DNA from 3 places in the Anaerobacillus sp. ABA4_114 genome. Region 2 is predicted to be linked to each of the others. Evidence: riboswitches for the same ligand, from Rfam matches in the RefSeq annotation. Region 2 holds a riboswitch; each other region holds the start of a gene.

Region 1 (10,421 bases), 1.7 Mb from region 2:
GGCAGCACGTGAAGCAGCGTATCTTGATCACTTACACGAAGATGGTGCATCGTGGATAGAGCATGAAGATAGTTCGAGCGATGGCTCAGCAGTACTCCCTTCGGATCCCCCGTCGTTCCACTCGTGTATAACAGGGATGCGATATCATTTTCATCGAGTTCCGTTCGCTCAAACGCTTCATCTGAGAAGGTACGTAGCCACGGCTCGTAAGCTCGTCCACCGTCTTGATCGTTTCCGTGAACAAACACATGCTTAAGCTCAGGCAGGAGAGGGAGTACATTTTCCACGAGAGGAAAAAGCTCTTCGTCTACAAAAAGCGCCTTACTTTCACTATGCTCCAGTATAAATTGGTAGTCAGTCTGTTTGAGTCGTGTATTCAGCGGCGTCATGACACCTCCGACTTGATACACCCCATAGAATCCTTCTAACATTTCAGTCGTATTCGGTGCAAGGTAAGCGACTTTATCACCTTTTTCGATTCCAAGTGCTTTTAGTCCACGTGAAAGCTGGTTTACACGGCTATTCAGCTCGTTGTATGTTAACACACGCTCATCATCGATAATCGCGGGCTTTTCTCCATACAGGTCGACAGCTCGATCAAGAAAATCAGTTAGCACTAATGGTACGTTCAACACATCCACTCTCCCTTTTGAGAATTTAAAGCGTTTACATACTATTCTAAATATTCAACTGTACTACATCAACCCAAAAAGAGTAAAACAGAAACTATAACAACAAAAGCGGCTCTCTAAAGAGCCGCTCGCCTTCACCTATTTTTCAATCTCATAAATTAGCGTATCGAACAAGGAATCACCCGTATATACCAGCATGGCCCACTCACCCTTTTTCGGAACGATTACAGAAGAAGGGGCGTGTGAATCCGCTCCATTGTTTTCTCCCCCTAAAGGAATCGTCCACGCACCAGCAAGAATCTGGTGAACCGTACCACTCTCACGGTGATAACCGACTACCGTTAATTCTGTATCCTCCACCCCCCATAGATGCCACATCCATTTCTGACCCTCTAAACTAGGTTGATCCATACCGATGACGCCAGTCTTATTTTCATTTCCAATCATGTTTCCATCAGCAAACGGCTCCGCTTTTCTCTCCCAATCAATTTCTTCAAAATCTTTTTCTGACACATGTTCTGGAATATTATCAGGGAGCGTCACAGCTTCTTTATTCGATGTACAGCCTGCCAACACAAAGAAGAGCGTTCCTATGATTATCATCCAATTTCTCATACTTAACCCCTCTCTACATACACTTCCATTACTACTGCTCTCATCTTCTACTACACGGCATCCAAAACCTTCCATACACATCCATTTTATTTTCTTCTTGAACTGATTTTCATTATACTTTTACTAGAACGTTTGGAGAGGGGTCAATAGAATGGAAGCCATTCTTATCGAAACACAGAAGCAGTTAGATACAGCATTTGAAATTAGAAAGAACGTTTTTATCGATGAGCAAGGAACGCCTGAAGAAGAAGAATACGATGAATTTGACAGTCTAAAAGCGGATGCCGAGCATATTCTTATTCTGGACGGCGAACATGCGGTTGGCACTGGCAGATGGCGCGTTCATGACGGGTATGGAAAACTCGAACGCATATGCATCCTTCCATCTTATCGAAAGCAAGGCATCGGCAATATGATCGTCCACAAACTTGAAGAGCTAGCTGCAAAGCAAGGGGTTACGAAGGTAAAGCTTCACGGTCAAGTTCAAGCCGAAACCTTTTACCATAAGTTAGGGTATAAAACGGTCTCTGACGTATTCATGGAAGATGGGATCCCACACATTCTCATGAAAAAAGCACTCTCTGAAACGTTTGGAACCTCGCATTCGTAGAACAAGAGAAACCTTCTTAATAGAAAGGAAGACTAAAATGAGAAGCGGAAATCCAGTATTAAAGAACGATATATTTCTCAATACGGGTGAACAAGGCGAAACGATGACACTCGGTGGTACGGTTGGAAAGACGTTTGTACTCTTTCTCTTTTTACTTGGAACGGCGGTCTACACATGGTATCGCTTTACGCAAGGGGAAGACGTCATTTTCATGATGATGATCGGAGGAATCGGAGCGCTCGTGGTCGCTCTATTCACGGTGTTCGTAAAGAAAGCAGCACCAATCACAGCACCGATCTATGCAGCGCTTGAAGGTTTTGCGATAGGCGGCATATCTGCCATTCTCGAAAACCAGTTTCCTGGAATCGTGATTCAAGCAGCAGCACTAACGTTTTCAGTTATGGGCGTCCTGTTGTTCCTTTATGCGGCAAGAATTATAAAAGTAACGAAGAACATTCGCCTGATGGTCGTCTCTGCGACGCTCGCTATTTTTGTCGTCTATCTACTCGATTTTGTACTGAACATGTTTACAACGATGACCGTGCCATACTTGCATTCAAACGGCGTGATCGGCATCGGCATCTCCGTTTTCATCGTCGCCATCGCCGCGCTTAACCTCGTGTTAGACTTTGACTTCATCGAAAGAGGTGTCGACGCTCGCGCACCTAAATACCTCGAATGGTACGGCGCGTTTGGACTCATGGTCACACTAGTATGGTTATATATCGAGATTCTAAGACTTCTACAAAAAATACGAAGATAACGAACGCCCTGCGGAATGCAGGGCGTTTCTTCTATCCTATAACATTTTGCTTTTTGTCTTTTTTCCACATGAAGAATAGGTAGATCGCCATCCCGAGCATGATCAGCATGCTGGATGTAATGATTTTTGTACTTTCCTCGAGCTCGGTAACGTTCATGATCAAGTCAGGAACAAATACGATCGCAGCAATGATGATCATGACCCAGGTTCTCGTCCAAAGTGATAAGCCGATGATAAGGAGAACGGCGACAGTTGCGGCAATGATGTTCCAAGTTGAATGAAATGTGACTGTAGGTGTCTCAACGGCAACATTTAAGAAAAGTAAAGCTAGTATGAGAACGGTTGGAACCACTCCTACGATGCCTAGAAGCGTCCACACCAGCATCTTATTTCCACTAGTAGCAATACGGCGGAACGTGACTGAAATCAATCCAATATAAAAGAGAATGATGAGTGGATAACTGATGAGCTCGAGGACAGACGCTTCGATTCCGCCGCGAACAACGTTTCCTAACACAATGAATGCAATGGCTCCAATCATGACCATCAAACTATACTTCAACACATCCTTACGATCGATCGGCATTTCTTTCGATAATTGTTTCATATAATCCTTTGGCGATTTTCCTATGATGTCACTTACATCTTTTCCTGCTTTTTCTGCTTGAAGCAAATGATCGTTGAGTTCACTAATGATACTTTCGATTTCGTCTTCGTTCTTTCCACTCGAGATCAAATAGAGTCGTAGATTCGCTAGGAACTCTTGACTTTGAACAGATAATCCCATTATCCTTCCTCCTCTAACAAGCGATCAACGCTTTTTGATAGTGACTCCCACTTCTCCTTAAATGCCGCTAATTCTTCTTCCCCTTTACGAGTTAGCGAATAATACTTTCGCTTCGGCCCACCAGAGGGTAACTGCTTTTGTGACGTTACGACGAGCCCTTCTTTTTTCATGCGTAGCAACAGAGGATAAATACTTCCTTCTCTTACCATGTTGAACCCATACTCATTCAGTTTTTCGATCATCTCATACCCGTACGTTTCGCCTTTTCCGATAATGGATAACAAGCAGCCTTCTAGTATCCCTTTTAAAATCTGACTCGAAGACATCTTCCATCTCTCCGTTTCCTGTTTCAACTATGTTGTATTACAAGATAGTTAAATAAAAAATAACTACATTGCATTGCAATGTAGTTACAGTATACCTAACATTTCCAGTAAATCAAAGACCTTTTTCAATAAATTTCCTTTAAGAGTTCAGGACGACCGAACTGAGCTTGGTGAAGCTTTTTATAGAGGCCACCTTGACGAAGAAGTTCGTCATGAGAACCTTCTTCAGAAATGCCGTCTTTCGTAACGACCATAATCCGGTCCGCATTCTTGATCGTCGCTAAGCGGTGTGCGATGACGAGTGTCGTCCTGCCAACCGTCAATTCATCCAGCGACTTTTGAATCGCTTCTTCTGTTTCCGTATCCAATGCGGAAGTCGCTTCATCCAAAATAAGAATAGGAGGGTTCTTCAGGAAGATTCTCGCGATCGCAAGCCGCTGTTTTTGTCCTCCAGACAGCTTCACACCACGCTCTCCAATAACCGTATCGAGTCCCTCTGGTTGATCAGCGATGAACTCCTCAAGCCTCGCTCGTTTCGCTGCTTCTAGAATTTCTTCATCCGATGCGCCAAGCTTTCCGTATTCAATATTTTCACGAATCGTTCCTGAAAATAAAAAGACGTCCTGCTGAACAATACCGATTTGACTGCGCAGTGATTCGAGTTTCAGATCACGAATATTCGTGCCATCGATTGTGATGTCTCCGCTATGAACTTCGTAAAAACGAGGCAGAAGACTGCAAAGCGTTGTCTTCCCGGCACCTGAAGGACCAACGAACGCCACCGTCTCCCCAGGAGAGATGTGTAAACTCACGCCTTTAAGAATCGGATTCCACGATTCATAGCCAAACCTCACATCGTGATACTCAATGTCACCTTGTAGTTCTTTATGAACAGCTTGCGGTGTATCTTCAATATCCGGAGCAGTATCCATAATTTCTGTATATCGCTTAAATCCTGCGATCCCCTTCGGATAGCTTTCAATAACCGCATTGATCTTCTGAATTGGGCCAATGAGAATATTTGCAAGAAGGATAAAGGCCACAAACTCACCGTATGTTAACTGATTTTGAATAACAAAATACGTGCCGAACAGTAGTGTCGTTAACGTCACGAGGCGCATCGTCATGTAGTTTGCCGTCACGTTTTGTGCCATGATCTTGTATGATTGCAGTTTCGTTCCTTTATAGCGATTGTTTTCTTCTAGAAATTTTTCTTGTTCATGCTTTTCATTGGCGAACGCCTGCACAACACGAATGCCACCGATGCTATCTTCGACTCTAGTATTGATTTCTGCGACGCGATGGAACATTTTACGAAACGTTCTCGTCATCTTTTTATTAAAGTAAACAGCAAGAATGATGAGGAACGGAATTACGATGAAAGAGATGACGGCAAGCTGCCAATTGATCGTGAGCATAAGAACGAACGAACCGACTAGCGTCATCAAGGCAACAAAAACATCCTCTGGTCCATGGTGGGCAACTTCTCCAATTTCCTCTAAGTCTTTCGTCAGACGTGAAATACTATGCCCTGTTTTATTCCCATCATAATAAGAGAAAGATAGCTTCTGCATGTGCGTAAATAACTTCTGTCTCATATCTGTTTCGATGTTGATTCCAAGCATGTGCCCCCAGTACGTCACGACATAGTGCAGTCCTGTATTCAACAGGTACACGAGAAGCAATCCTAGACAAGCGAACATGATGAGCGACCAATTTTGTTCAGGCAGCAACCGATCGATTACCTGATTGACTGCGAGTGGGAAGGCCAGCTCCAATATACCGACAAACACGGCACAAGAGAAATCTAAGATAAACAGCCACTTGTATGGACGGTAATAAGAAAAGAAACGTTTGAGCATGAAACCATCCCTTTGTTATCAAATTTTCGAATACTATGTAAGTGGTTTAATTGAAAACCATTATCAACTAACTATGCTAATCGATTTAGACGTAGTAGTCAATCTTTTATTCTATGACGATAAGCTAGTTATGAAAAATTCAAATAATGTGATGGCCCTTTGGTAAACTCCTTGCATATAAGGATTGGCTTCATTCTCTAGAATCTGTCGCAATCTTAATTCAAACCCAACCCAGTTATAAAATAACGGTGGTTGCAACTCTAAATTAGCACCATGTCTCTTCATTTGTCACATTGCAACAAGTGGAGCGCTAAACGAGCTCCACTTGTTGGGTGAGCCACGTTAATAATATAAAACTTCTACCTTATGACACTTCGAGCATTTTTCGAAGTATTGATCTCCTTCAAAGTGATGATCACACTTTTCTTGAAACGCCTTTAATTGGTTCTCCAGTAATGCAAGGTGTTGTTTCGTAACTTTCATTTCCTCTTCTAGTTGATGAACGTTCACAATGCCGCCCCCTAACGTTATCGGTAAATTGACGATCCTGATTCTTTAAACTCTGTCGCTTTCTCCTTCATCCCTTTTTCAATATCCTCTTTCGTAAAATGGTCATTTTCTTTCGCCAAATCACGGATATCTTGAGAAATTCTCATACTGCAGAATTTAGGTCCACACATCGAACAAAAGTGTGCTGTTTTTGCTCCCTCAGCAGGTAAGGTTTCATCATGATACTCTACTGCACGTTCTGGATCTAACGACAAGTTGAATTGATCTCTCCACCTGAATTCAAACCGGGCTTTCGAAAGGGCATCATCTCGTAGTTGAGCTCCTGGATGTCCTTTCGCTAAATCAGCTGCATGTGCCGCAATCTTATACGTGATTACCCCTTCTCGCACATCTTCCTTGTTTGGCAATCCTAGATGTTCTTTTGGCGTAACATAACAAAGCATCGCCGTACCGTACCAACCGATCATGGCTGCACCAATTGCAGACGTAATGTGATCATACCCAGGAGCGATATCTGTTGTAAGCGGTCCTAATGTATAAAATGGCGCTTCATCACATAGCTCAATTTGTTTGTCCATGTTTTCTTTAATCAGATGCATAGGCACATGTCCAGGCCCTTCCACCATGACTTGAACATCATATTTCCACGCCAATTTCGTTAGTTCCCCAAGGGTTTCTAATTCAGCAAACTGTGCGTCATCATTGGCGTCAGCAATGGACCCAGGACGTAAGCCATCTCCGAGTGATAAGGAAATGTCATAGGTGTTTAAAATCTCACATATTTCTTCAAAATGCGTATATAAAAAGCTTTCTTGATGGTGATACAAGCACCACTGTGCCATGATTGAGCCGCCCCTAGATACGATACCCGTTAACCGCTTAGCCGTAAGCGGCACATATCGTAATCGAACACCGGCATGAATCGTGAAGTAATCGACACCCTGCTCTGCTTGCTCGATCAATGTATCTTTGTAAACCTCCCAATGATCGCACGACCTTTTGCCACTTCATCTCGAACAAATTCTGGATCCATCTTTTCTCTAAGTGCGATGAATTCCATTTCAGGAGTGATGACTCCTTTTCTTGCATAATGCAGCTGCGAAACGTTCCTTCCCTTCTTAGCTCTGAGTGGTTTTCGATTTAACCGAGGGAAATGTTTCATACGGGAATCATTTTCATCTTTGTATCCATTATCTTCAGGCTTCATTTTACGCCTTTCATACTCTTCTACGTCTCCACGTTCAGAAATCCAGGTTTCACGAAGTGCTGGAAGCCCTTTTTCTAGATCTACAGAATAATGTTGATCTGTATATGGACCGCTTGGGTCGTACACACGGACCGGAGGGTTCTCCTCATCCCCGAATGTTCCAGAAGTTGGACTCAAAGCGATTTCACGCATCGGCACCTTGATATCCTCTCTCGAACCTGAGATATACACTTTTCGACTACCTGAAAAACTAGACATAATGGAAATGCTCTCATTGCTTGGTGTAGATGTTGACATCATAAACTCTCCCTTTTTTTGAAATAAAGGACGAGATGAATCAACCATGTGCAGAAGCCTATCAAAACATAAAAAAGCCGGGTCCATTGTACTTCATCGGACCCGGCTCATATGTAAACAGACGTTGCGTTACAGTGATGATCGTTCTAACTTCCCTACGCTGGTATGATCCAGATCAGGTCCAAAGAGTCAAGAAACTTTAAAGCGTTTCCTTCTCAGCCCAGCTCATTGGGCTCCCCTAGTTAACTCTATTGTATTTGCTTCTAGTATATAGGAGTCTTCTAAAAATACAATAGCTACCGTTATAGAACGATTCTATTTACCTATGCCTAACGATTACCTCTTCTATCAAATTTCCTACGATGTTCATGCTATGATTGAGAGGACGATACGTTTATAAAAATGGAGGCGACAACAATGAATTACGAAAAACTACACTGGAACGAAGATCGTTATTATGTTGGCCTAAGCTATCCAGGTTCCCTTTCCCTTAACTCCTTAGAAGAAGTGGATCTACCGTCTTTCTGGACAACGTTCTCGGAGCAATTCATGAACCGTCACGTGAGTCACCTTGTCGAAAAGGAAGAAGCGATCGGCTATATGAAAGAAATCGAGCACGGAAGTTATGCATACACAGCAGCTTGTGAAGTCACAGCATTCGGTGAAACGAGTGATTTTGAGAGAATCATCATTCCAAAAGGAACGTATTTATCCTTTGAAATCAGCTTTCGTAATAAAGACCGTGACATTAAATCAGTCTATGATTTCATACAAAAAGAAAGACCGTCGGAAATCGACCTTTCTTATTGCTTCGAATATTATCCAGAATCCTTTAACCATGAAGATGAAGAAACATCGCTTTATTTCATCGTTCCTCGTAGTGAGAAGTAGCTAGAGCTAGAAGATGTACGTGGCAAACTAGAACTTTTCCCTTTCACCTGCTTTAACGTCGCTACGATCAGAAAGCTGACGATCACTAAGAGAAGCCACGAGCTTACTTTTCCAAGGTGAACAAGACTCCAGGCATCTCTCTGGTTCGGGTATTCCCAGGCGCTGAAGAAAGTCGCGATGTTCTCTGCGATCCATATGAAAAATCCGATAAGCACAAATGAAAGCGCGATCGGCATACGGTATAGCTTTCCTCCAACCTCATACGTGACCCATGATTGAAAGAAGACGATGATGACGAGCGCTGATAACCACCAGCGAACATCAATCCAATAATGATGAGTGAAGAAGTTTAGGTAGATTGCAGCCGCAAGTGGAACGACGAGCCACAAAGATGGCCAATTGACGAGCTTTACGTTTAACCTTCTCCATGCCTGACAAAGGTAGCTCGCAACGCTCGCATACATAAATCCGCTGTACAACGGTACCCCAAAAACCTTTGAGTAACCCTCTGCCGGATATGACCATGAGCCCATGTGCACTTTAAAGAGCTCTAGGGCGAGACCGATGAGGTGAAACATCGTGATCACCTTCAATTCATCCCGCGTCTCAAGACCAGAACGAATCATCCACCACTGCATTACTAAACAGATTAAGAGTAGCCAGTCATATCTCGGCAATAGGGGGAGCGGAACGAATTTCGTAAGAGCTAAGGAAGCAAAGATAACGACCGGAAACAAGCAGGATAGCGCTTGCTCCCACCCGAACCTGACGAGCTGCTTAAGTGGCCCCATCACTTACCGCTCTCGTTTTTATATTCCAAAATATCGCCAGGCTGGCATTCCAATGCCTCACATATCGCTTCCAACGTTGAAAATCGAACAGCCTTCGCTTTTCCATTCTTCAAGATCGAAAGGTTCGCCATCGTGATGCCCACCCTTTCCGAAAGTTCCGTCACACTCATTTTTCTTTTTGCTAACATCACGTCGATATTAATAATAATCGCCATGTTCTTCACCTCAAACCGTTAGATCATTTTCAGATTTGATTTCGATCGCACTCTTCAATAACTTCTGAAGAACAGCCGCAAATACTGCGATCACAAGAGAAGCAAAGATGATGACTAATCCGATCGCAATCACGCCTGGAGCATCATCCCTCTCTCCAACTATATAAAAGAACGGCATAACGAGCATATACAACACACTGATGGTTGCTGCAGAAAACTTGATCGTTCGTAGCGACTTCACAGAGGAATCAGAAAACGCTTCTTCTTTATCGATGAAGCTTAACAGTTTTAGAGCTTGATACAACGCAACATAGAACGGAATGGCAGCAGCATACATTCCAATTAAAATAGGATAAAGAAATGTTTGACCCTCAGCTGCTTCAGACGCAATCGCTGGTAACGCAAAGATACACAGCGCAAGTACCGCAACCCCAATGACGACTACAACGATTCTTAAAAAATTCGTTGAACCTAGTTTCAATGTAAACACCTCGCTTGCTTGATATGTTGAATATAACTCATAATTTATTGTTTTTCAATAAATAATTATTAAATATAGATATGTTTTTATTGTTAATGTATTCTCTTGATACTAGATTTTCAGAGGAATTCACACAAAAAAAACTTACCCCCATTGGGATAAGTTTTTCATTCCTCACTTAAAGACATATTCTAGCCCTCTAGGAAACGTTTCACGCCACCATAGTACGTCATGTCCACCGTTAAACACATCATACTTTACATCATAGCCATTTCGTTTGAGCGCTGAATACGTTTGGTTATTGGCTTCTTGTAACGCTGGCACTTCCAACTTGCCTGCATTCATGTAGATCCGTACAGGATGTTGCTTCGACTCATTTCCCATGTGATGAACAGGCCAATCCACCCACTTCTTATGATTGAATGAACCCGATT
Region 2 (10,421 bases):
AGATCAGGTAACACTTTTTTACTCCAAGATTCTAAACGGTTTATCCCATGCTCCGTAACACTAGTGTCAAAACCGGCAATATCTTCAGAAGCACCTGCAATTAGCGTTCCGTTCTCTTTTCCAACAAAATAACCTTGACTGGTAAACACGATATGACTTAATGATGGGCCATCATATGCACAAATCTGTCCTCTGATCGGAAAAACAGGTAATGAGCAATTTAGTCCTTTTTCCCAGTTCTGTGACCATGCTCCGGTTGCAAGCACAATAAAGTCACCTTTTATCAAACCTTTATCTGTGCTAACGAGGTGAGGCTCACCATCTACTAACTCTGCCTCGCCAGCATGTTCTATGATGCTAACACCAGCATTTCTGCATGCTTGAATCAATGCTTTTACATATCCCGGTGCATAGATATGACTTTCAGCAGGGCACCAAAGTGCAGCGTATACTTCGTCAGAGAGTAAAGGCTCCTTTTCTCTAGCTTCATCTCCTGATAACAAGTAGGATTGTATTCCATATTCACTTTGCCACCGTTTCTTTGCTTCTAGCGAAAGGAGATCGGCTTCATGAAAAATAGCATAAAGGCTTCCACAATTGCTAAATTCAAATGATTCATTCGATGATTGCATGATATGCTCGACCCAATCAGGGTATAGATTAAGGCTTCTTTGGCATAATTTAAAAAAATCATCAGGGTCTTCAGTTATCTCGGAATAAGGAGCAAGCATCCCAGCAGCAGCACCAGATGCTTGTCCACCACATACTCCCGATTCAATTACGGTAACTTCAAATCCTCGTTTCCTGCACTCATAAGCGATCGACAGGCCGATGACACCTCCACCAACTATTGAAACGCTAGCCATGCTTACAACACCCTTCTACTTCGAAATATAGTCGACCGTACTACTCGCAGTGGCATACTTTTTCTTAGGTATTCGACCTGATAAATAAGAAAGTCTTCCTGCCTTAATCGCGTGTTTTACTGCTTCAGCCATCTTGACCGGATTTCTTGCTTTTGCTATTGCCGTGTTTAACAGCACACCGTCGGCACCAAGCTCCATCGCCTTTGTTACATCTGCTGCGCTACCTAGTCCCGCATCAACGATGACAGGAACCGTCAACTCCTCTGTAATGAGTTCGATATTATATGGATTCAATATTCCTAGCCCAGTTCCGATGGGAGACCCGCCGGGCATGACTGCAGCTGCTCCAGCTTCCTGTAACCTGTAGCACAATGCTGGGTCATCCGATGTATATGGTAAGACTACAAATCCATCGTTCGCTAAGATCTCTGTCGCTTTTACTGTTTCGATTGGATCTGGCAATAGCGTCTTATCATTTCTGCTCACTTCAATCTTTATCCAGTTGCTCAACCCTGAAGATCTAGCTAATTTAGCAATTCTTACCGCTTCCTCAGCAGATGTAGCACCAGATGTATTGGGCAAGTATTGAAACGTTTTGTCACCCAAGTGCTGAAGAATCGCGTCCTCGTCAGGAGAGTTCAAATTGACTCTCCTGATTGCAAAGGTTAATACTTCAGCCTCTGAAGCTTCTATTGCCTGATTTTGTACAAAGGGATTTGGATACCTCCCTGTTCCTAGGAACAATCTAGAGTCGAATTGTTTTCCACCGATTGTTAGTACATCGTTCATATTCATCCACCTCCCACAAATTGAACAAGTTCAATTTTCATGCCATCTCTTAGCTCCGTATCGTCCCAACGGTCACGGTCTATAATCGTTCCATCTAATTCAGTCGCTACCAAACCTTTTTGTAACTGGAAGTGATGAACCACATCCGCCATAGTCGCTACTTCAAGGTCATACGTTTCGCCATTAATATGCAGTCTCATGATTAACCTCCTTTGAACGAATAATCTTATCAATGAATGCTTCACTAGTACCTTGAACGTTAGAGCTACCTACAACCTCACTAATTACACATATTCGGGACGCACCAGCACTCAAAACTTCCTCCACGTTATGGAGCTTGATTCCACCTATTGCAACAAACGGTATGGTAATTTCTGATGCAACGGCTTTAATGTAAGCTGTAGTCACTGGATCGACCACATCGCTTTTACTATTCGTTTTATAAACAGGTCCAGCTCCTATATAATCCGCACCCTCTTTTTCTGCAAGGCGCGCTTCCTCTATCTTGTGGGTAGAGATTCCTATGATTTTATCCGTACCTATAATTTGTCTCGCTACGCTTATCGGTAGATCATCCTGTCCTAGATGAACACCATCTGCATCTACAGCCAGTGCAACATCAATATGATCATTAACGATAAACGTTACATTGTGCTTACTTGTCAATTCACGGAGTATCCTGGCTTTTTCCAAAATCACCTTCTTGCTACTGTGCTTATCACGAAGTTGGATAATCTCAGCTCCGCCTAACATTGCCTCCTCCATCACATCATATAAACTTCTATCAGGATGAAATTCTTCACCGGTGATAACATATAGGTTAAAATCTTTCATTTTTATCCTTCCTTTCTCAGAAAAATATAAAAAGCCCTCATTCCGCGTATGGAATGAGGGCAGTTATCATATTAAATACCTCTACCGACTTCCCTACGCTGGTATAAACCAGATCAGGTTCAAGGGTATAGAAAGTATTGGTTTCCTATTCTCAGCCTACCCGAATACGTAGGCACCCCTAGTCAACAACTATTCAGTTCTCTTTCATTATGGCAAACAATCATAATGATGACAAGTAAATTACATATAGAGAGAGGATAGAAATATCCCTATCGTATCGTTATAAATCTTACCAAATTGACTTATAGGAAGCGGGTTTTCTCCCTTTCCTATCTCTACTGTAAAGCCTGGTCTTCTAAAATCTTGAATAAACCAATCTTTATAGCCTGCAAAACTATCAACATAGCGAATCGGGCGATAGCCACTCAACCTTGAATATTCAGTTACTAAAACTTCAGATTCAGGCGGCTCAAGACCTTCATATCCCCAAAAGATGACCTCTCCTTGAGAATGGAATGCAAGTGCTCGGTCAAAATTCCTACGTTGTGAGAGTTCTGCAATTGCAATTGCTTCAGGCTCACTTAAAGGTTCATAACCAGGAAAATTTCTCGGTGATGGTTTCTTCGGCTTCCGTTCTGCCTCTATTTCCCATTTAGCAGGATACTGATTATTTAAATCTACACCTCGTATGTTCGCTTTCCAGCGATTAAAGTCTCCACTCCCATTATTTAGATCGTTCGCTAACGTGCGATATGGCTCTTCTTCTGGCAAGCCATCAATGACCAAGTTTACTCCATCAGGGTTTACCATCGGAACAATTGAAAGGGACGTAGAATCGTAAAGAGGTGGCAAGTAAACACCACTTAGCACCTGAGTGTTCGTAAGTGCCATTAAGTAATCGTTTAATAACTTCATCAATAGGGCTGTTGTCAGCCATTCATTTGCATGAAAGGCCCCATTCATATGGACTTTCTTGGAACCCACGCCTACTCGTAATTCCGGAATAGGCTTCCCCATAACAGACTCACCGATAACAGACCGTTTTATAAACGGATAAACAGCTAACAGCTTTTGTATATCTTTTACCATCGTTTCATAAGTATAATTTTGCTCTGGATTCACAAGAGGCCAAATCATTCGAATGGGGACGTTTACTTTCTCTCCAACTTGTAACGCGAAAGGATTGGCATCATTAATGAGTAAGATTCCATCCAGAGGCGCGTCATACCACAAAGCTATACTCCAGAGCGTATCTCCCTTTCGTATCGTATAGCTTTTCGTTACGTAGCCAGGTATATTGATCATATCTCCTATGACTAGCCGATTTGGATCAACGCTTTCATTGCTATCGATGATAAGCTGCATTGGTATTTGAAATACTCTGCTATACTTCCACATTGTATCTCCACTCTTCACTCTTACTCTCATATCCAATCCCTCCACCCTAGAAGCCTTCATACTATGCTATGTAGAGAGCTCATCGTAGTATGCTAATAAACCAAAACAAAAGAACCATGCCCTGTGGGCATGGTTCTTTACTTACTGTTCTGTTTTTTCGCTTTCATCAGCGGGTTGTTCGTTGTTTTCACCAAAGAAACGAAGCAGATCGCCGTAGACGATTTTATCGGAATAGGCAAGATCCGTTTTAGCTTTCTCCATGTATGGTTCACAGGCAGCTTTATCCGTTTCCTCTCCAGTTTCTTTGTCATAACAAACGTTATTGGTATAAAGGTGGTCTTCGGTGATAAAGCTTCCGTCACGAAGAATTGTAAAGTTATCTTGCTTTTCTGCGAATAAATCGTTACCGAACTTAATCATATCTTTGGTTTCGATTCCGAGAAGGTGCATAATTGTTGGTTTCAGGTCAATTTGACCGCTTACCTGTTCCATCACTTCCCCTTCTTGACCAGGAATATGAACGACTAATGGTACTCGTTGTAATTGAGTGGTCTCAAATGGCGTGATTTCTTTACCAAGGAATTCTCCCATTGCCTTGTTGTGGTTCTGAGAAATTCCATAGTGGTCTCCATACAATACGAAGATTGAGTCTTCATATAGCCCTTCTTCTTTCATGCGTTCGAAAAACTTCTTAAGTGCTTCATCCTGATATCTTACAGTCGTGAAGAAACGATTCACTGTTCCATCATCAGAAGTCCACTCTGGAATGTACTCATCTTCTTTTTCAAGTGTAAAAGGAAAATGGTTTGTGAGCGTGATGTACTTTGCATAGTAAGGTTCAGGCATTGTCTTCAAATATTTAATCGACTGATCAAAGAAGTACTCATCTTTCAGTCCCCACCCGATCGAGTTTTCAGGAGTTACAGAAAAATCATTGATGTCATAGAACTTGTCATATTTAAGAGCATCATACATAACATCACGGTTCCAGAAACTCTTGTTGTTTGCGTGGAACACTGAACTGTAGTAACCTTCTTCACTTAAAACCTCAGGGCTAGCATTGTATTCATTTCCAGAATGTGTAAAGAAAACCGCTCCACTTGGAAGTCCGTACAAGGAGTTTTCAACAATAAATTCTGAATCAGATGTTTTCCCCTGTGCTGTTTGGTGATAAAAGTTAGGGAAATAATAGCTATCTTCAATTAGATCATTAAGGAAAGGTGTGATTTCCTTACCATCTACTTCTTCGTTAACAACGAAGGTTTGTGTAGATTCGAGTGAAACGAGGATAACGTTTTTACCTTCTGCTTTTCCAAACATTTCTGGGTTTGGTTCGACGTGATTGGCTTTGACATAGTTTTCAATATCCACAATCTCACTGCCATCTGCAAAAGCACGCTGCGCTTTTGCTTTAGACTGGAGAACAGCATCGTAAACATGGTAGTTAAATGTTCCGATATATTTAATAAGCATTTCACGGTCAAATGTACGTGTTAACAGTTGTGGACGTTCTGTCTCTGCAAGACCTACGTTGACTGCGAAAAGCGCAATTGCACTTGCGAAAACAATAGCGATTTCTTTCTTCTTCACTTCAAATGTTTTTGTCTTACGTACCATGAGGTAAACAGCTAACACAATGATATCAAGGAAGAGGAAGAAGTCATATCCACTTACGAGCTCCGTAATACTGTTTCCAAGTTCACCCATGTTATTTGTTTGGAATAACAATGGGATCGTGATGAAGTCTGTAAACTCACGATAATAAACGACGTTAGCGAATAATATGAAAGAACCAATGAAATCGATTATTAGTAGAACTCTGTTTCTATACTTAGGAGATGCGAATAAAGCAAAACCTAGGAACAATAGAATAGAGCTTAATGGATTCAGAAAGAGGATAATCCCTTCCATTTTATTCTCTGTTTCAATGTTAAAAGCAAATTCATATACAAAATACGTTTTAATCCAAAGCATAATTGCTACAATAAAGAAAAATGAATATTTGTTTTGTAGCTTTTTCATCATTTACTTAGTACCTCCTTAGTTGGCTATAAGGAAAGAGCTACCATCTGTTTCGTTATCAACCATACATAAACGATATGATAGTACGTTTTTGGAAATAATTCAACTACCTTTTCTCCTTATTTTCCTCCAAAATCTGCGTTTTCATTTAAAAACTTGTCTTTTCCCTACTAATAATAACGATTCATCCGAATAAAAAGTTTCAATTTGGGTTATTTTACATAAAAAAAAGAGGTCTTATTGTTCAGACCTCATTAATTCCCGGTAATGTTAAGGATTAAACATGTTTTATCAGGACTTTTGCATAAGCTTCGTCTTGACTAACCAAGCGCCACCAATGACGCCAGCATCATTTCCTAACGTTGCAATTGCAAAATCAGCACCTTCTTTTACACGTGGAAGTGCAAATTTATCGAATTCTTCTTTTAATGGTAAAAGCAATGTATCTCCAGCTTTAGACACGCCTCCGCCTATCACGATCTTCGACGGATTTAAAGCATTCGCAAGGTTAGCGATCGCCAAGTCCTAGATGAGATGTAGTGAAGGTTACGACTTCTGTTGCATGAGCATCACCTGCTCGATACGCGTCAAAAACGTCACGTGCCGTAATTTCTCCGCTTATTTTATGTAAGGATCCTTCTGGATGTTCATCCATCGTTTCGAGCGCTGTTCTGACAACACCGGTAGCAGATGCAATCGTTTCTAGACACCCTTTCTTTCCACAGTTACACTGAACGCCACCATCAACGATCGATGTAATATGACCAATCTCTCCAGCCATACCATTCGTTCCATGAATAATTTCTCCACCAGAGATAATTCCTCCACCTACCCCAGTCCCAAGGGTTACACATAAGAGATCTCTTGCTCCATCTCCTGCTCCTCGCCACATTTCACCAAGAGCAGCTATGTTGGCATCATTATCAATGATTACTGGTAGCCCCGTTTCCATCTCAAGCTTGTCTTTCAAAGGAAAATCTCTCCAGCCGATGTTCACCGCATGATAAATAAATCCAGTTTCCATTTCAATAAAGCCAGGGGCTCCCATACCGATTCCGATAAAATGACTATTCGGTAAGCCCAATTCTTCCATCTTATCATCCAAAGCTCTAGCGATATGTGTCGTTATATGACGCCCTTCTTCACTTTTATCAGTAGGAATCTCCCATTTATGCTGTATTTCCCCATAATAATTAATAAATGCTAATTTTATTGTTGTGCCTCCAAGGTCCACTCCGATAAACCATTTCTTTTCCACCATCATCATCCACCTTTTTCTCTCTGTCTTATTTTAACGGAAAACCTTTTTTCTGTAGAAACTCTTTCATATAAGTTCGAACGGGATTTGCTAACTTATTTGCCATGAGAGAAGTCCACCCAGCCTTACGCTGCCCCTGTGTTCTCTCTTCATAATAAGAAGAAATTGTTTCATCATATTCCTTCAATCCATTTATGAACGCTTGTTTGTTAGGTTCGTATTCGTCAACGTGATAAACATTTCGCATGGGCAATCGCGGCTTTTTATCTGGTGTTTGTTCTGGATAACCTACGCAAAGACCAAATAAAGGAATCACTTTGGAAGGAAGGTTTAGAAGCTCACTTACTTCACTTAGTGAATTTCGAAGTCCGCCGATATAGCATATGCCTAGACCCATAGATTCAGCAGCGATCGTGGCATTTTGAGCAGCCAATGACGCATCGATCAAGCCAACCATAAATTTCTCGGTTGATTCAGTTGTTTCTGTTACATCTATGTTATGAAGATTCGCTGCTTCATGGTGGCGATTGTAGTCAGCACAGAAGACAAAGAAATGACCATTCTTTTCAACATAACTCTGATTACCCGCTAATTCTGCTAGCTTTTTCTTCTTCATCTCATCTTTGACCCCAATGATTGAATACGCTTGAATATAGCTAGAAGTCGAGGCAGCTTGAGCCGATCGTACAATGGTGTAGATCTGTTCTTCTGTTAAAGGTTTGTTTTCAAATGCTCTGATAGAACGGTGTTCTAGTAGTGTTTCAATTGTTTGATTCATATTTGTCCCTCTCTTTAGTCATTTCAGCTTTAAGTATCATTCTTGCTTCGAGATACAAATCTTGATCAATCATTTTCATGTCATATAACTCGTGTAATTCTTCCTCCATCAGTTCAAGATCTCCTAGTCTGTTCCCAGTATAGACGAACATTCCGAACCTTTTTAGGAGCTGTTGTACTTCAAAGACTGTTTTTTTCATTTTACTCACCAGTTTTATTATAGCAATCCACACCCTCAAGTAAAATGATTCCGCACAAATAAAAGGCATTCTCTCTTAAGAGAATGCCTAATTATCACCGATCTGGGTCTTTCGGATGCAGTACGGTTGGTCTTCTGTTCTTAATCGGCATTGGAGAACGTAGGATAACATCTCGAAATGCACGGTAAGAAAACGGAATGAACGGCCATAGATAGGGAATATGGAATGATTTTGTACGGATGAGCAGCAGAATCCATAGCGTGATTCCAATCGAAAATCCAACTACTCCAAAAGCGGCAGTCAAAATCAACAGTCCAATTCGGACGATACGGTTCGCAAGACTCAATTCATAAGAAGGTGTAGCGAATGTACCCATCGCAGCTAATGCTAAGTATAGAATGACTTCATTGATAAATAAACCAACTTCAACCGCAACCTGTCCGATAAGGATGGCAGCTACAAGACCAAGGGCTGTAGCAAGTGAAGAAGGGGTGTGTATCGTAGCCATCCTTAAAATATCGAGTCCGATCTCAATCATTAAGAATTGTAGGAAGATCGGTATGGTTCCTGTATCTTCAGTTCCAATAAACTGCAAGTTTTCACCGAGTAATTCAGGGTTCGATGCAAACAAATACCATAACGGCAAGATAAAAATACCTAGCCAAACAGCAAAAAAGCGAATCAGTCTTAGGTATGCACCCACTAACGGCTTTTGTCTGTATTCCTCCGAGTGTTGAAGGTGATGCCAAAACGTAGTTGGTGTGATCAATACACTAGGAGAACCATCTACGAAGATCAAAACATGTCCTTCATAAAGATGTACAGCTGCAGTGTCTGGGCGTTCTGTATACCTTACGAGAGGGTACGGATTCAAAGGACGACCACAGATAAACTCCTCAATGGTCTTCTCAGCCATCGGAATGCCATCTGTATCAATTTTTTCTAAAGAATCTTTAATTCGTTTCACAATTGAAGGATCCGCGATATCTTCTATATAACTGATACAGACATCCGTTTTAGAACGCCTTCCAACCTGCATATACTCCATCCTGAGCGTTTTGTCTCTCACTCTTCTTCTTGTTAGCGAAGTATTGAATACGATTGTTTCGACAAACCCATCTCTTGCGCCTCTTGTTACTCTTTCTAAGTCTGGTTCCTGAGGACCCCTTATTGGGTAAGTTCTAGCATCGATCATAATGATTTCATCAATCCCATCTACTACTAGAGCAGTAGGGCCTGATAACACCTGATCGATTACCGCATCAAGATCATTCTGTTTATCAATTTCTACGTAGGGTAAGTGAACCTGCATCAACTTTTCTAGTGGATCTGGCTCAAGCTGATCTGGATCTAACTGCGAAAGTAATTTCATCAAGTAATGTAGAATATCATCCTTCACAAAGCCATCTATTAAAAACATCGCCATGCTTCTACCTGCGTATTGTAAGTCAAGCTGAATAACATCAAAGCTTTTTCCGACACCGAGCTCTTTATGTAAATAGTTCACGTTATCTGCAAATGACTTCGTTACTGGGTTTTTAATTTTATCCTCAGACATACGTCCCCCTCCTCATATCCATATATCCATCATTAACCAATACCATATTGTGCATACATGAAGAATAATTGGGCACAAAAAAAATCAGCCGAAAGGGCTGATTTTCTTAATCGATCATCGAAGACTGGATGTATCGATATATTAATTCTGCTGTGTGAAGCATGGATGATTTGTGGGTGCGCTCATATGCGTGGGACGCATCGATTCCTGGACCGATAAGAGCATGTCGAATATCTGCTCCTGCACGTATAGCCGCGGATGCGTCTGACCCGTAATATGGATAGATATCTACTTTATAGTCAATATCGAAAGACTCTGCTAAATTCACTAATTGATTTCTAAGGCGATAATGATAGGGACCGCTTGAATCTTTTGCGCAAATGGAAACCGTATATTCATCTGACGATTGTCCATCACCCAAAGCCCCCATATCCACTGCTATGTATTCAATCGTCTCATGAGGAATGTTTGAGTTTCCACCGTAGCCTATTTCTTCATTGTTAGAGATAAGAAAATGTGTCGTATAAGGTAGGGTTATCTCTTCTTCTTTAACCTTCTTAATCGTTGCTAGAAGCAAAGCAACGCTCGCTTTGTCATCTAGGTGCCTTGACTTAATGAATCCACTTTCTGTTATTTGAACGCGAGGGTCAAACGATGTGAAGTCTCCTACGCTGATTCCGAGATTCAATACATCCTCTTTAGAGTGTACTTGCTCATCC
Region 3 (10,421 bases), 1.0 Mb from region 2:
ATGAGTCCCGATAATACTTGAAGCAACGTTGATTTTCCACAGCCACTAGGACCTAGTAAAAGCACCTTTTCCCCTTTTTCGATATGAAGTGTAAGGTCATTAAAAAGGAGCTCAGATGCTCCTGCATATTTCACTCTAAGATTCGTCACTCCTACTCTCATAAGCTGCCTCCTTACTTATCCAATGCTTTGAAGTCCTCATGACTAGCAGGTCTTACAAGGCTTGTCACCCCTGTTTTTTCAAGAGCTTCCACAAGGAAGTAAGCAAAGATTCCGGCGATCAGTATACCACCAAGAACTCGAGCTGAGATCAATAATAGCAAGTTCCACAGTGCGAGATCTAAAATGTAACCGTAAGCTACATCCATGATCAAGGAACCTGCAGCTGCTGCAATTCCACTAAGAGCAGCTACAAATGCCGTGTAGCGCTTATATCTAAACAGCGCAAAGACAAGTTCAGTTCCAAGACCTTGAACGATTCCATATAGAAGAACAGAGAGACCATACTCTGAGCCGACTAGAAATTCACCTGAAGCCGCTGCTGTTTCGGCAAGCAGTGCTACACCTGGCTTTCGTAAGATCAACATTGCGACTGTTCCTGCTATAAACCACATGCCATATACAATGTCCCCAACATGAAGGCCAAATGGTTTCACAAGGTTATAAACGGGGCCCCAGAGTTTATAAATGATACCAAAAACAAGTGCGATGACGATGGTGATCAGAATATCTGAAAGTTTCAACCTTTTCATATCCGCTCCTCCTCCAGGATTGGAACAGGCCACTGTTCAATCGTATATGCCATCTCCCAAAAACCATACTCAAGTTGACAGCTTTGAATATAAAGGTCTCTCATCCTCTTAAGCTCAGCCTCCGTAGCTGATTTAGCTCTTTCGTCCACAATTTCCCTCAGCTGATCTGTTACGGACACCATCTCTTTTTCACCGTAAAATGTGATCCAATCGTAAAATGGATGATCTTTCCTTGGAGAAAGGTCTTCAATCAGTCGCTGTCCAATCTCTTGATACGTCCATGGACAAGGAAGTAGAGCAGCAGCAATATCACCTAATGATCCAGAATGAGCTGCATCGAGCATGTGTCTCGTATAATGATGGGCAGTTGGGGCGAGCGGAAATCCTTGCAATTCATCGTACGTCACGCCTGCCACGTTACAGAAGTTCGTATGAGGGTGGACTTCACTGTTTAAGACAAATGAGATTTGTTCATTGAAGAATTCCATCTCCTCTCTCTTTTCACATTTCGATAGTGCAATCCCATAAATACGAGCAAACGTATTCAAGTACTCGAAATCCTGCTTCACATAATGAATAAGCTGCTCTTTTCCCAACTTGCCTTCAGCGATGCCTCTCACGAACGGATGTTGGTAAATGGCCTCAAAAATTGGTTCTGCTTCTCTTCTAATTTGATCAGTAAACAACATAAAAAACTCCTTTCCGCTTATCATCCGCCTGATGAAGAGGAAAGGAGCTCACATGCACGAACATCAACATTTTTGAAGCAAAACAAAAACCGCTCCAAAAATGGAGCGGTTGCGTTATGCATCCGTCTCCACTTTCCTCCGCTGGCGCTAACCAGATCAGGTTCAAAGGGTCCAGGTATTCCTGTCTCAGTCATGTGAATGACTCCCCTAGTGGACTATAAGCATTTCATATTATAATCTTAAAGCTACTATTCATTTCTTCCTCTGTCAACAATTTTCTGGTAGTTTAATTACGAATGTTGTTTCATCTTCATTGGAACGTACAGAGATGGTTCCATTGTGTTTTTCAATAATTTGTTTACAAACCGAGAGCCCAAGGCCTGTTCCGAGCTCCTTCGTACTAATAAAAGGCTCAAATATACTTTCAACGAGATGAGAAGGGATCGGCTCGCCGTTGTTCGTAATTTGAGTGATAACCCACTCACCCTCCTTAAACCCCTCGACCACTATCTTTCGTGACTCTTGATCGTTCTCACTCAATTCTTCTATCGAGTTTATCATGATATTTAGAACAACTTGTTTAAGCTGTTCCTCAACGCCGCAAACGAACAATTCTTTAGAAACCGTTGTGATCACTTCAATATTAGATTCAAGGAACCTCGGGTATAACACTTCGACAGAGTACTCGAGCAAACTAGTCATGTTCACCTTCGACGGCGTATCGTCAATTCCACGCATCTTTGAAAGGAATAAAAATTGACGAACTTTTTCTTCAAGATTGTTCATTTCTTCATTGATAATTTCAAAATAGTGGTTCCTCAGCGTCTCATGCTGCTGTCCTTCTAAAAGTTTGAGAAACCCTTTTATCGATGTGAGAGGGTTACGAAATTCATGAGCGAAGCTAGCCCCTAACTGTCCAAGAATCGTAAGTCGATCGCTGTGCATCTCTTTAATAAACAAATTCTTATCTTGAATGATACTATCTTTTTGCTTCGTATATTCGGTCACTGAATGGTAAAGGTAAGAATTAAAATAATCATTGACCTTATCTAATGCTCTCGATAGATCATCGCGATTGAATTCCGATTCATTCAATACAGAAATCACCACTGAACGACCTGAATTAATATTCGCTACGAATTCACCTATATTCACATTCGCTTGAATACGCTCCGTTGCGATTTTCTTGGTTAGCGTGACGATCCAACTTTCATCTTCTGTCAAAATAAAATGAGAAATCAATTCTACCGTTCGTTTCCCGTTGTTTATGATTTCTTCATAGTAAGGATCTTCTTTCGAGAGCTTTGCGATGTTTAGCCACTTTTGAACAATTTTTGGCTGGCTATCTTTTAAAAATCCTGCGAGTTGTTGTTCAAACTGTTTATCATTTTCCATGGCGTTCCCTCACTGACTACTTATGCTTGTTCTAGTTTATCATGAAATACTGATTCCTACATGATAGAAGCAATGTTTGAAAACTAACAGGAATGGTAATCACTACCATAGGTAAAATTATTCTTGAGGAGATGATCTGATTATGCGACCAGATTTTAAACAAACGGATGGTCAACCAGCTCAACATCAAAACCATCAACCAGGCTCACAAGAAGAAATGAATCCAAAGCCATTGATTGAAAACTGGGATTACAAAGGGTCTGGCAAGCTTACGAATAAAGTTGCTCTCATTACGGGTGGTGACAGTGGGATCGGTGAAGCTGCCGCTCTCGCCTATGCGAAAGAAGGAGCTAAACTCGCAATCGTTTACTTAGATGAAGAAGAAGATGCTCAAAACACGAAAAAACTCATCGAGGAGCATGGCGCTGAATGCCTCCTGCTCTCGGGTGATATCGGTGATGAAGCATTTTGTCAAAGCGTGGTCAACCAAGTGATCGAAGCTTATGGCACCCTTGATATCCTGATAAACAACGCAGCCGAACAGCATCCTCAGAAAGGGTTAGAGGATATTACTGCAGAACAGCTTGAGAAAACGTACCGAACGAACGTGTTTTCCATGTTCCATCTAACAAAAGCCGCTCTCCCTCATTTGAAAAAGGGTAGTGCAATCATCAACACGTCTTCCATAACAGCTTACGAAGGAAACGAACAGCTGATAGACTATGCGAGTACGAAAGGTGCGATCACGTCCTTTACAAGGAGCATGGCAAAATCGCTCGTAGGAAAAGGTATCCGTGTGAATAGCGTTGCTCCCGGGCCAATTTGGACACCATTGATTCCATCCACTTTTTCAGCAGATAAGGTGAAGAACTTTGGAACGAATACACCGATGGGACGCCCTGGACAGCCAGAAGAACTCGCTGCTGCTTATGTGCTTCTTGGTTCCGACGACTCTTCCTATATGACGGGGCAAACCATCCACATTAACGGCGGACAGTATATGACTTCATAGTTCCAAACCAATCCTCCCTTTTTTGGGAGGTTTTTTCTTTCGCTAATAAAAAGGATATTCGGACAATAAAACGAGATTCTGGACAATAAAAAGGATTTTTGGCTAATAAATTTGTCTTTTAGACAATAAAGCTCTCTTACGGGCAAATCCCACTCCTCTTTCTCTCCAAATGATGCCCGATCACCTCCTTTTCTCTGCATGCTTTATCGTTCATGAGACATTCTAACAGTATAGAGAAGCTGAAAGGATTGAATATCATGCATACGATGTGGAAAGGCTCGATAAGCTTCGGTTTGGTTAATATTCCGATAAAGCTATATTCCGCTACAGAAAATAAAGATATCAAAATGCGCTACCTTCACGAGAAGTGTCATACGCCGATCAAATATGAGAAAACATGTCCTCACTGTGAAGAAGCACTTGAATCAGATGAAATCGTGAGAGGCTACGAGTATGAAGACGGTAAGTTCGTGATCATCGAAAGAGACGAGATCGAAGCGCTCGCTCAAGAAAAAAACAAGTCTGTCGAAATTGTGGACTTTGTTGAACTAGATGACATCGACCCTGTGTATTTCAACCGCTCCTATTTTATAGGACCGAACGAAAATGGCAGCAAGCCCTATACTCTACTGAAAAAAGCAATGGAAGCGTCGGGAAGAATCGGTATTGCAAAAATTACGATACGTTCAAAGGAACACCTCGCTGCCGTTCGTGTATACAAAAATGGATTGATGATGGAAACGATGTATTTTCCTGATGAAGTGCGTGAATTAGATCATGTACCTGATTTACCAGAAGAAATGGATTTAAGTAAGAAAGAATTAACGATGGCGCAGCAGTTAATCGAACAGCTAACAACTGAATTCGATCCTTCTCAATACAAAGACGAGCGACGAGAAGCTATCATGGCTCTGATTCAGAGTAAGATATCTGGTGATGATATTAAAGTCGTGAAAGAAAAACCAAAGAAGAATGTTGTTGATCTGATGGATGCCCTTCAGGCTAGTTTAGAGCCGGCGGATACTGGCTCAAAGGCAAAGTCAGAGCAAAAGAAGAAAAAAGTATCTGTGAAGAAAAAGAAAGAAAAAGAAGCGAACTAGCATGCTCGCATAGGCACGTGAAATGAGGACTTAAAATGAAACCGATCAAACCATTTGAACCAGTATCTTCTACCACGATTCCACCTTCTTATCTTGCTCAGGTGAAGTGGGATGGCGTGCGGGTTTTAGCCTATTTCGAACAAGAGTTAACGCTTTTTAACCGCTCTCTTAACGAACGTACTAATACGTACCCCGAGCTACACGATCTGCCGGATTTAGTAAAGGCGAAGTCATTTATTTTTGATGGTGAAATCGTAGCTCTAAACGAAAAAGGTGAACCTTCTTTTCATGATGTCATGCGCAGAGACCGACTAAAAAAAGACCACCAAATCGCAAGAGGTGTTGTATCGAACCCGATCTTCTATATGATTTTTGATGTTGTCTATTGGGATGGTGAATGGGTTAACGAACGTCCATTGTTTGAACGGCTCGCTCTTTTAAAGAATGGTCTCGAAGAAAACAATTCGATAAGAATCGTTCAAAATCACGAGGATGGTAACAAGCTCTACGAGGTGATCAAAGAAAAAGGAATGGAAGGCATCGTATGTAAAGATGTTAACAGCCCTTATGTAATCAATGGAAAAAGTGCAAATTGGATGAAGATCAAGAATTACAAAGACATTTATGCTCTTGTGTGCGGTGTCACGTTTCGAGGGAAATCAGTCAATACGTTGTTGTTGTGTTTGTACGACTCTGATAAGAAATTACGCTATATCGGAAGTGCTGGGACGGGGAAGCTGAAGAGCGATGAGATCGCAGACTTTTCTTCAACAATCGAATCACTACAAGAAGCGACGCCACAAGTTATTGATGGCCCTCAACAATCAGGTGTCACTTGGGTTTCTCCTAAGATCATTGTAAAAGTTACCTACCTTGAATGGACGAGTGATCATCGCCTGCGTCAACCTGTCGTTCAAACAATTGTCGAAGGTGATCCTACTGATTGTACGCTTCAACAAACTTAGGAGGGGCGTTAATGGAACAGGTATTGAAGGAAACCCTCTCTCATGGTGGTAGAGGAGTCGTTATTGTTACTGGGTATCACGAGATACGCGCGGAATTTATCGCATCGATTATGAAAGATGATGTGGTTACATTCATCGGATTTTTTTCGCAAGGTCTTACGAAACAAGAGTTTGAGAGCTTGCTTAAGACCATCGAATCAAACCAATCGCACCGTGATGGAGAAAGCATTTCAGTAGCTCCTGGAATATGCGTTGAACTTTCTTTCAAGGGTATGAAAAATGGCGAACTCACCGATACTTCATTTCTTTCTTTTACACTCGACACTGATTATCAAACGTGTACGATCGAGAAACTGATCCTAGACAACTTGCCTCATAGAGAAGACGTTTCCATCACACACCCTTCGAAACAATACTGGTCTCATGTAACGAAGAGTGATTATATTTCTTATCTAATGCATGTCTCCCCTTTTCTACTACCGATGCTGAAAGAGAAGCAATTGACTGTTATCCGTTACCCTGACGGTGTGGATGGAGAGTCGTTCTATCAAAAGAACTGTCCTGACTATGCTCCCGACTTTATTCAAACAAGTAGACATGATGACATCGACTACATTGTGTGCAATGATTTATCAACGTTAGTTTGGCTAGGAAATCAGGGGACCATTGAGTTTCATATCCCCTTCCACACACGCAGGTCATCGAAGCCCGTTGAAATTGTGTTTGATTTAGATCCACCTGACGAAGAATCCTTTCATCTCGTCATTTTAGCTGCGAAGGAGATCCATGCTATCCTCTCCTCTTTAAAAATCGTGAGTTTTCCTAAGCTCACAGGAAGCAAAGGCATACAGATCCACATTCCGATAAAAGGGTTAACCTATGAGGAAACAAGGGTGTTCACTTCGTTTGTCGCAGATTACCTTGTCGAAGAGCACCCTTCCTCATTTACTGTGGAACGGTTGAAACGAAACCGTCATGGAAGACTGTACGTAGACTTCCTTCAGCATGCGGAAGGTAAAACGATGATCTGTCCTTATTCAACAAGAGGAAAACAAAACCCAACCGTCGCAGCACCTCTTTTTTGGGAGGAGGTTACTGATTCTTTATCTCCTACTTCGTTTACTATCGAGACTGTCCTTGAACGAATACAGGAGAAGCCTTGTCCATTTGATAAGTACTATGGTGAAAAGAACGAACCACTTAACGTGATCATCGATAAACTCCGTGAACGATAAAAAAACCTGCTGAGAAATTCTCAGCAGGCTTCGTAACCTAAAGCGTTTTTACAGACCATCGTTCAACGAGCTTATGCGGGACACAAACACGCTTGTTGCTCGACTCTGCATCTTCAATCTTTTCAAGTAAACAAGTAACAGCCTGATAGCCTAGTTGAAAAATATTAATATCAACTGACGTTAGTGGCGGACTTGCATATTCTGCAAGCATCACATTATTAAAGCTGATGATGGAAATATCATCTGGGACCGATAGTCCGATCTCATCTAACTTGCTCATGATTCCAAGCGCCATTAAATCATCCGCTACGACTAGTGCCGTTGGAGGCTCTTCAAGTGAGCACAGTTCCATCACGGCTTCATGTCCGCCTTCCTTCAGAAACTCCACATGCACGATATACTCATCGCGGTACGTTAAATTTGCCTCACGCAATGCTTTTTCATAGCCACTCAACCGATCTACCGTCACAACTAAGTCGAGCTGGCCACCTACGAACGCTACTCGTTCATGCCCTCTTTCGATCAGATGTTCCGTCACGTCTTTTGCGGCCCTGAAGTTGTCGTTATCCACATGTGTTACTTCGTCAGGATACTTGAACGGCTTTCCAATCACTGTAAACGGAAACTGTTCCTCTTTTAAAAACTTCATGATCGAGTCATCGATTCTAGAATAAAGTAAGACGATTCCATCTACTCTTCTTCCATGAACCATCCCTTTCACAGCATCCAGAATCTCTTCTTCCTTGGAACCGGTCGACATGTAAAGCGTAAATTCATTTTCATGTGCTTTTGTGCTGATTCCCCTTAAGACTTCTGGAAAGAAAGGGTTTTGAAACACTTTATCTGCTGAACTAGGCATGACGACACCTAGCGTTTGTGTGCTTCTGTTCGCTAAGCTACGAGCGTTATAGTTCGGGTGATAACCGAGTTCTTCCATCGCTTCACGAACGCGGCGCTTTGTTTTTTCACTGATTCTCGGATTATTTGCAATGACACGAGAAACAGTGGATGGGGCGACATTTGCTAACTTTGCTACATCTTTAATCGTTACTGCCACTGGTTTCCCTCCTGAACAACAGGCAAGTCGCTGCCAGTCACACCGGTCAAGCTTCTTCCGTTGTTTGTTACTTTCTTATTGTAAACGATTCCACTTTTAAAGTACAAAATGAATTAAGAAAGGAGAAAGAAGATGGCATTCACCTAATTCCTCTTCCCCCTTTATGACTTACCCTTTTGTTCCTCCTGCTGTTAGACCGGAGATAAAGTAACGCTGTAGCGATAGGAATAGAATGGAGATCGGGATTGCAATGAGAACAGAGCCCGCTGCGAAGGTTGTAAACTCATTTCCGAACTGATCAGAAATCATTCGATATAATCCCACTGCTAGTGTAAATTTCTCTTCACTTCTCAAAATAATCTGTGCAAGGATAAAATCAGTAAATGGTGTGATGAAGCTAAATAGTGCTACAACTGCTAGGATCGGCTTTGCAAGTGGCAAGATGATCTGCCAAAAAATTCGGAAGTGTCCTGCACCGTCGATACGAGCCGACTCATCGAGCTCTTTCGGAATCGTATCGAGATACCCTTTCGCAAGCCACGTATTCATCGGCAACAAGCCACCAGCATAAACAAGGATCAACGCAAAGTGTGTATCAAGGAATCCTGTGATATAAGCAAGGACATAGATCGCGATTAATGCTGCGAAGTTAGGAATCATCTGCAAGATCAAGAATGTCATCAGACCATTTTTACGTCCAACGAAACGATAGCGTGAAAACGCATATGCCATGCAAGAAATCATAGCGACCGCAATGACCATCGTTATGATACAGATCTTCAGTGTATTCCAATACCAAAGTAAGTAATCACTTTCAGCAGTATTGAAAAGATCTTTGTAGTGCTGAAGCGTTGCATTTTCAGGAATGATCGATGAACCAGACAAACTATCACCCGGATTGAAGGAAGAACCGACAATCCATGCTACTGGGTATAGGATGATGATACAAGCGATAGCAATAACAATATAGGACAGTGTTAAACGGATGGTGTTCTGCATTTTTGTACTCATATTACATCATATCCTCTTCTTGGAATGATTTCGTTCTTCTAAACTGCCACAATGCAACCGCGATAACGATCACGGAAAGGATCATGGTAATTGCTGCAGCTTTACCATACTGTGCTGAAGTAAACGTCAATTTATAGATCCATGAGATCAAAATATCAGTCGAACCAGCAGTTTGACCTGAAACAGCAGGTCCACCTCCATTGAACAGATAGATCACGTTAAAGTTGTTAAAGTTAAACGTATACTGTGTGATCAGAATCGGTGCGATCGCGAAAAGAATCATTGGGAGCGTAATCGCTCTGAACTTTTGCCAGATCGAAGCACCATCGACTGTTGCAGCTTCGTATAATTCGTTTGGAATCGACTGAAGTACACCCGTAACCATCGCAAAGATGAACGGGAAGCCTAACCAAAATTGTATGAGTATTAAAGCTACTTTGGTCCAGAAAGGATCCGTTAACCACGGAATACTATCTACTCCAAATGCAGCTAAGATGTCATTGTTGATGGCACCGAACGTTTCGTTGAACATTCCTGCAAAAACAAGGATCGATACGAAAGCCGGTACTGCCCATGGCAAAATGAAAATTGTTCGAATGATGCCTTTGAATTTAAGGTCTTTCTGGTTCATCAAGACGGCTAGGAAAATACCGATTGCGATTTGACCAGTTGTTGCGACGAACGTCCAGACGATCGTCCATGAGAATACGTCTAAGAACGTATTACGCCAAATATCCATACTAAAGATGTCGATGTAGTTTTGGATGCCAATCCAGTCTACTAGATTAGCAGGTGGCGAGTGATAAAGATCATAGTTTGTAAACGATAGTAGAATTACGAAAAGAATTGGAAAAATAACAACAAAGATTAATAGAAAGAATCCAGGTGCAAGCATTAAATAAGGAAAACCTTGCTCAGAAACATTTCGATACTGTTCTCTTACTGAGTTAAGTGGAATGCCAAGGTCACGATTTCTTCCGTTCAAGTAAGCATCCCGAAGGTTCAAGAAGTAGATCAACAACCCGATCGCAATGACGAGAATCGCGATGATCCCTTGCGTTAAAAGGAAAATGGAGTGATCTCTTGGTAACTTTTCTCCTAGCGTAACGATTCCCCATAGGCCGATATTGATTAGATCAGCAAAAGCAACCGCAAATGAAATGGTTAGAATAAAGAACATTAACCCTTTCAAAAGCTGCTTGTTAT

What was found. A riboswitch is a leader RNA that binds a small molecule or an ion and turns the genes downstream of it on or off. The one in region 2 is predicted to bind thiamine pyrophosphate.
Region 1: another riboswitch for thiamine pyrophosphate. It lies ahead of thiC (phosphomethylpyrimidine synthase); the one in region 2 lies ahead of thiE (thiamine phosphate synthase).
Region 3: another riboswitch for thiamine pyrophosphate. It lies ahead of tenA (thiaminase II); the one in region 2 lies ahead of thiE (thiamine phosphate synthase).

The regions. Positions count from the first base shown of each region.
Region 1 covers NZ_JBSWUM010000001.1:3,250,082-3,260,502, forward strand. The annotation lists gene ACXAEY_RS16770 (long-chain-fatty-acid--CoA ligase) at 1-632, opposite strand, end outside; gene ACXAEY_RS16775 (hypothetical protein) at 771-1,247, opposite strand; gene ACXAEY_RS16780 (GNAT family N-acetyltransferase) at 1,399-1,857, shown strand; gene ACXAEY_RS16785 (Bax inhibitor-1/YccA family protein) at 1,895-2,620, shown strand; gene ACXAEY_RS16790 (DUF1129 family protein) at 2,652-3,407, opposite strand; gene ACXAEY_RS16795 (PadR family transcriptional regulator) at 3,407-3,733, opposite strand; gene ACXAEY_RS16800 (ABC transporter ATP-binding protein) at 3,859-5,595, opposite strand; gene ACXAEY_RS16805 (hypothetical protein) at 5,707-5,880, opposite strand; gene ACXAEY_RS16810 (serine protease) at 5,938-6,105, opposite strand; partial or broken gene thiC (phosphomethylpyrimidine synthase) at 6,123-7,609, opposite strand; TPP riboswitch at 7,745-7,859, opposite strand; gene ACXAEY_RS16820 (GyrI-like domain-containing protein) at 8,027-8,500, shown strand; gene ACXAEY_RS16825 (DUF817 domain-containing protein) at 8,470-9,291, opposite strand; gene ACXAEY_RS16830 (helix-turn-helix domain-containing protein) at 9,291-9,515, opposite strand; gene ACXAEY_RS16835 (DUF2975 domain-containing protein) at 9,517-9,987, opposite strand; gene ACXAEY_RS16840 (alpha/beta hydrolase-fold protein) at 10,162-10,421, opposite strand, start outside.
Region 2 covers NZ_JBSWUM010000001.1:1,518,973-1,529,393, reverse strand. The annotation lists gene thiO (glycine oxidase ThiO) at 1-866, opposite strand, end outside; gene ACXAEY_RS07600 (thiazole synthase) at 882-1,661, opposite strand; gene thiS (sulfur carrier protein ThiS) at 1,658-1,855, opposite strand; gene thiE (thiamine phosphate synthase) at 1,839-2,489, opposite strand; TPP riboswitch at 2,563-2,679, opposite strand; gene ACXAEY_RS07585 (M14 family metallopeptidase) at 2,730-3,917, opposite strand; gene ACXAEY_RS07580 (LTA synthase family protein) at 4,029-5,912, opposite strand; partial or broken gene ACXAEY_RS07575 (ROK family glucokinase) at 6,201-7,167, opposite strand; gene nfsA (oxygen-insensitive NADPH nitroreductase) at 7,196-7,945, opposite strand; gene ACXAEY_RS07565 (YqgQ family protein) at 7,929-8,144, opposite strand; gene ACXAEY_RS07560 (spore germination protein) at 8,239-9,702, opposite strand; gene ACXAEY_RS07555 (M42 family metallopeptidase) at 9,809-10,421, opposite strand, start outside.
Region 3 covers NZ_JBSWUM010000001.1:2,554,585-2,565,005, forward strand. The annotation lists gene ACXAEY_RS13025 (ABC transporter ATP-binding protein) at 1-161, opposite strand, end outside; gene ACXAEY_RS13030 (ECF transporter S component) at 173-751, opposite strand; gene tenA (thiaminase II) at 748-1,440, opposite strand; TPP riboswitch at 1,557-1,659, opposite strand; gene ACXAEY_RS13040 (histidine kinase N-terminal domain-containing protein) at 1,708-2,835, opposite strand; gene ACXAEY_RS13045 (SDR family oxidoreductase) at 2,978-3,847, shown strand; gene ku (non-homologous end joining protein Ku) at 4,105-4,947, shown strand; gene ACXAEY_RS13055 (ATP-dependent DNA ligase) at 4,983-5,912, shown strand; gene ligD (DNA ligase D) at 5,924-7,147, shown strand; gene ACXAEY_RS13065 (LacI family DNA-binding transcriptional regulator) at 7,185-8,204, opposite strand; gene ACXAEY_RS13070 (sugar ABC transporter permease) at 8,373-9,215, opposite strand; gene ACXAEY_RS13075 (carbohydrate ABC transporter permease) at 9,217-10,421, opposite strand, start outside.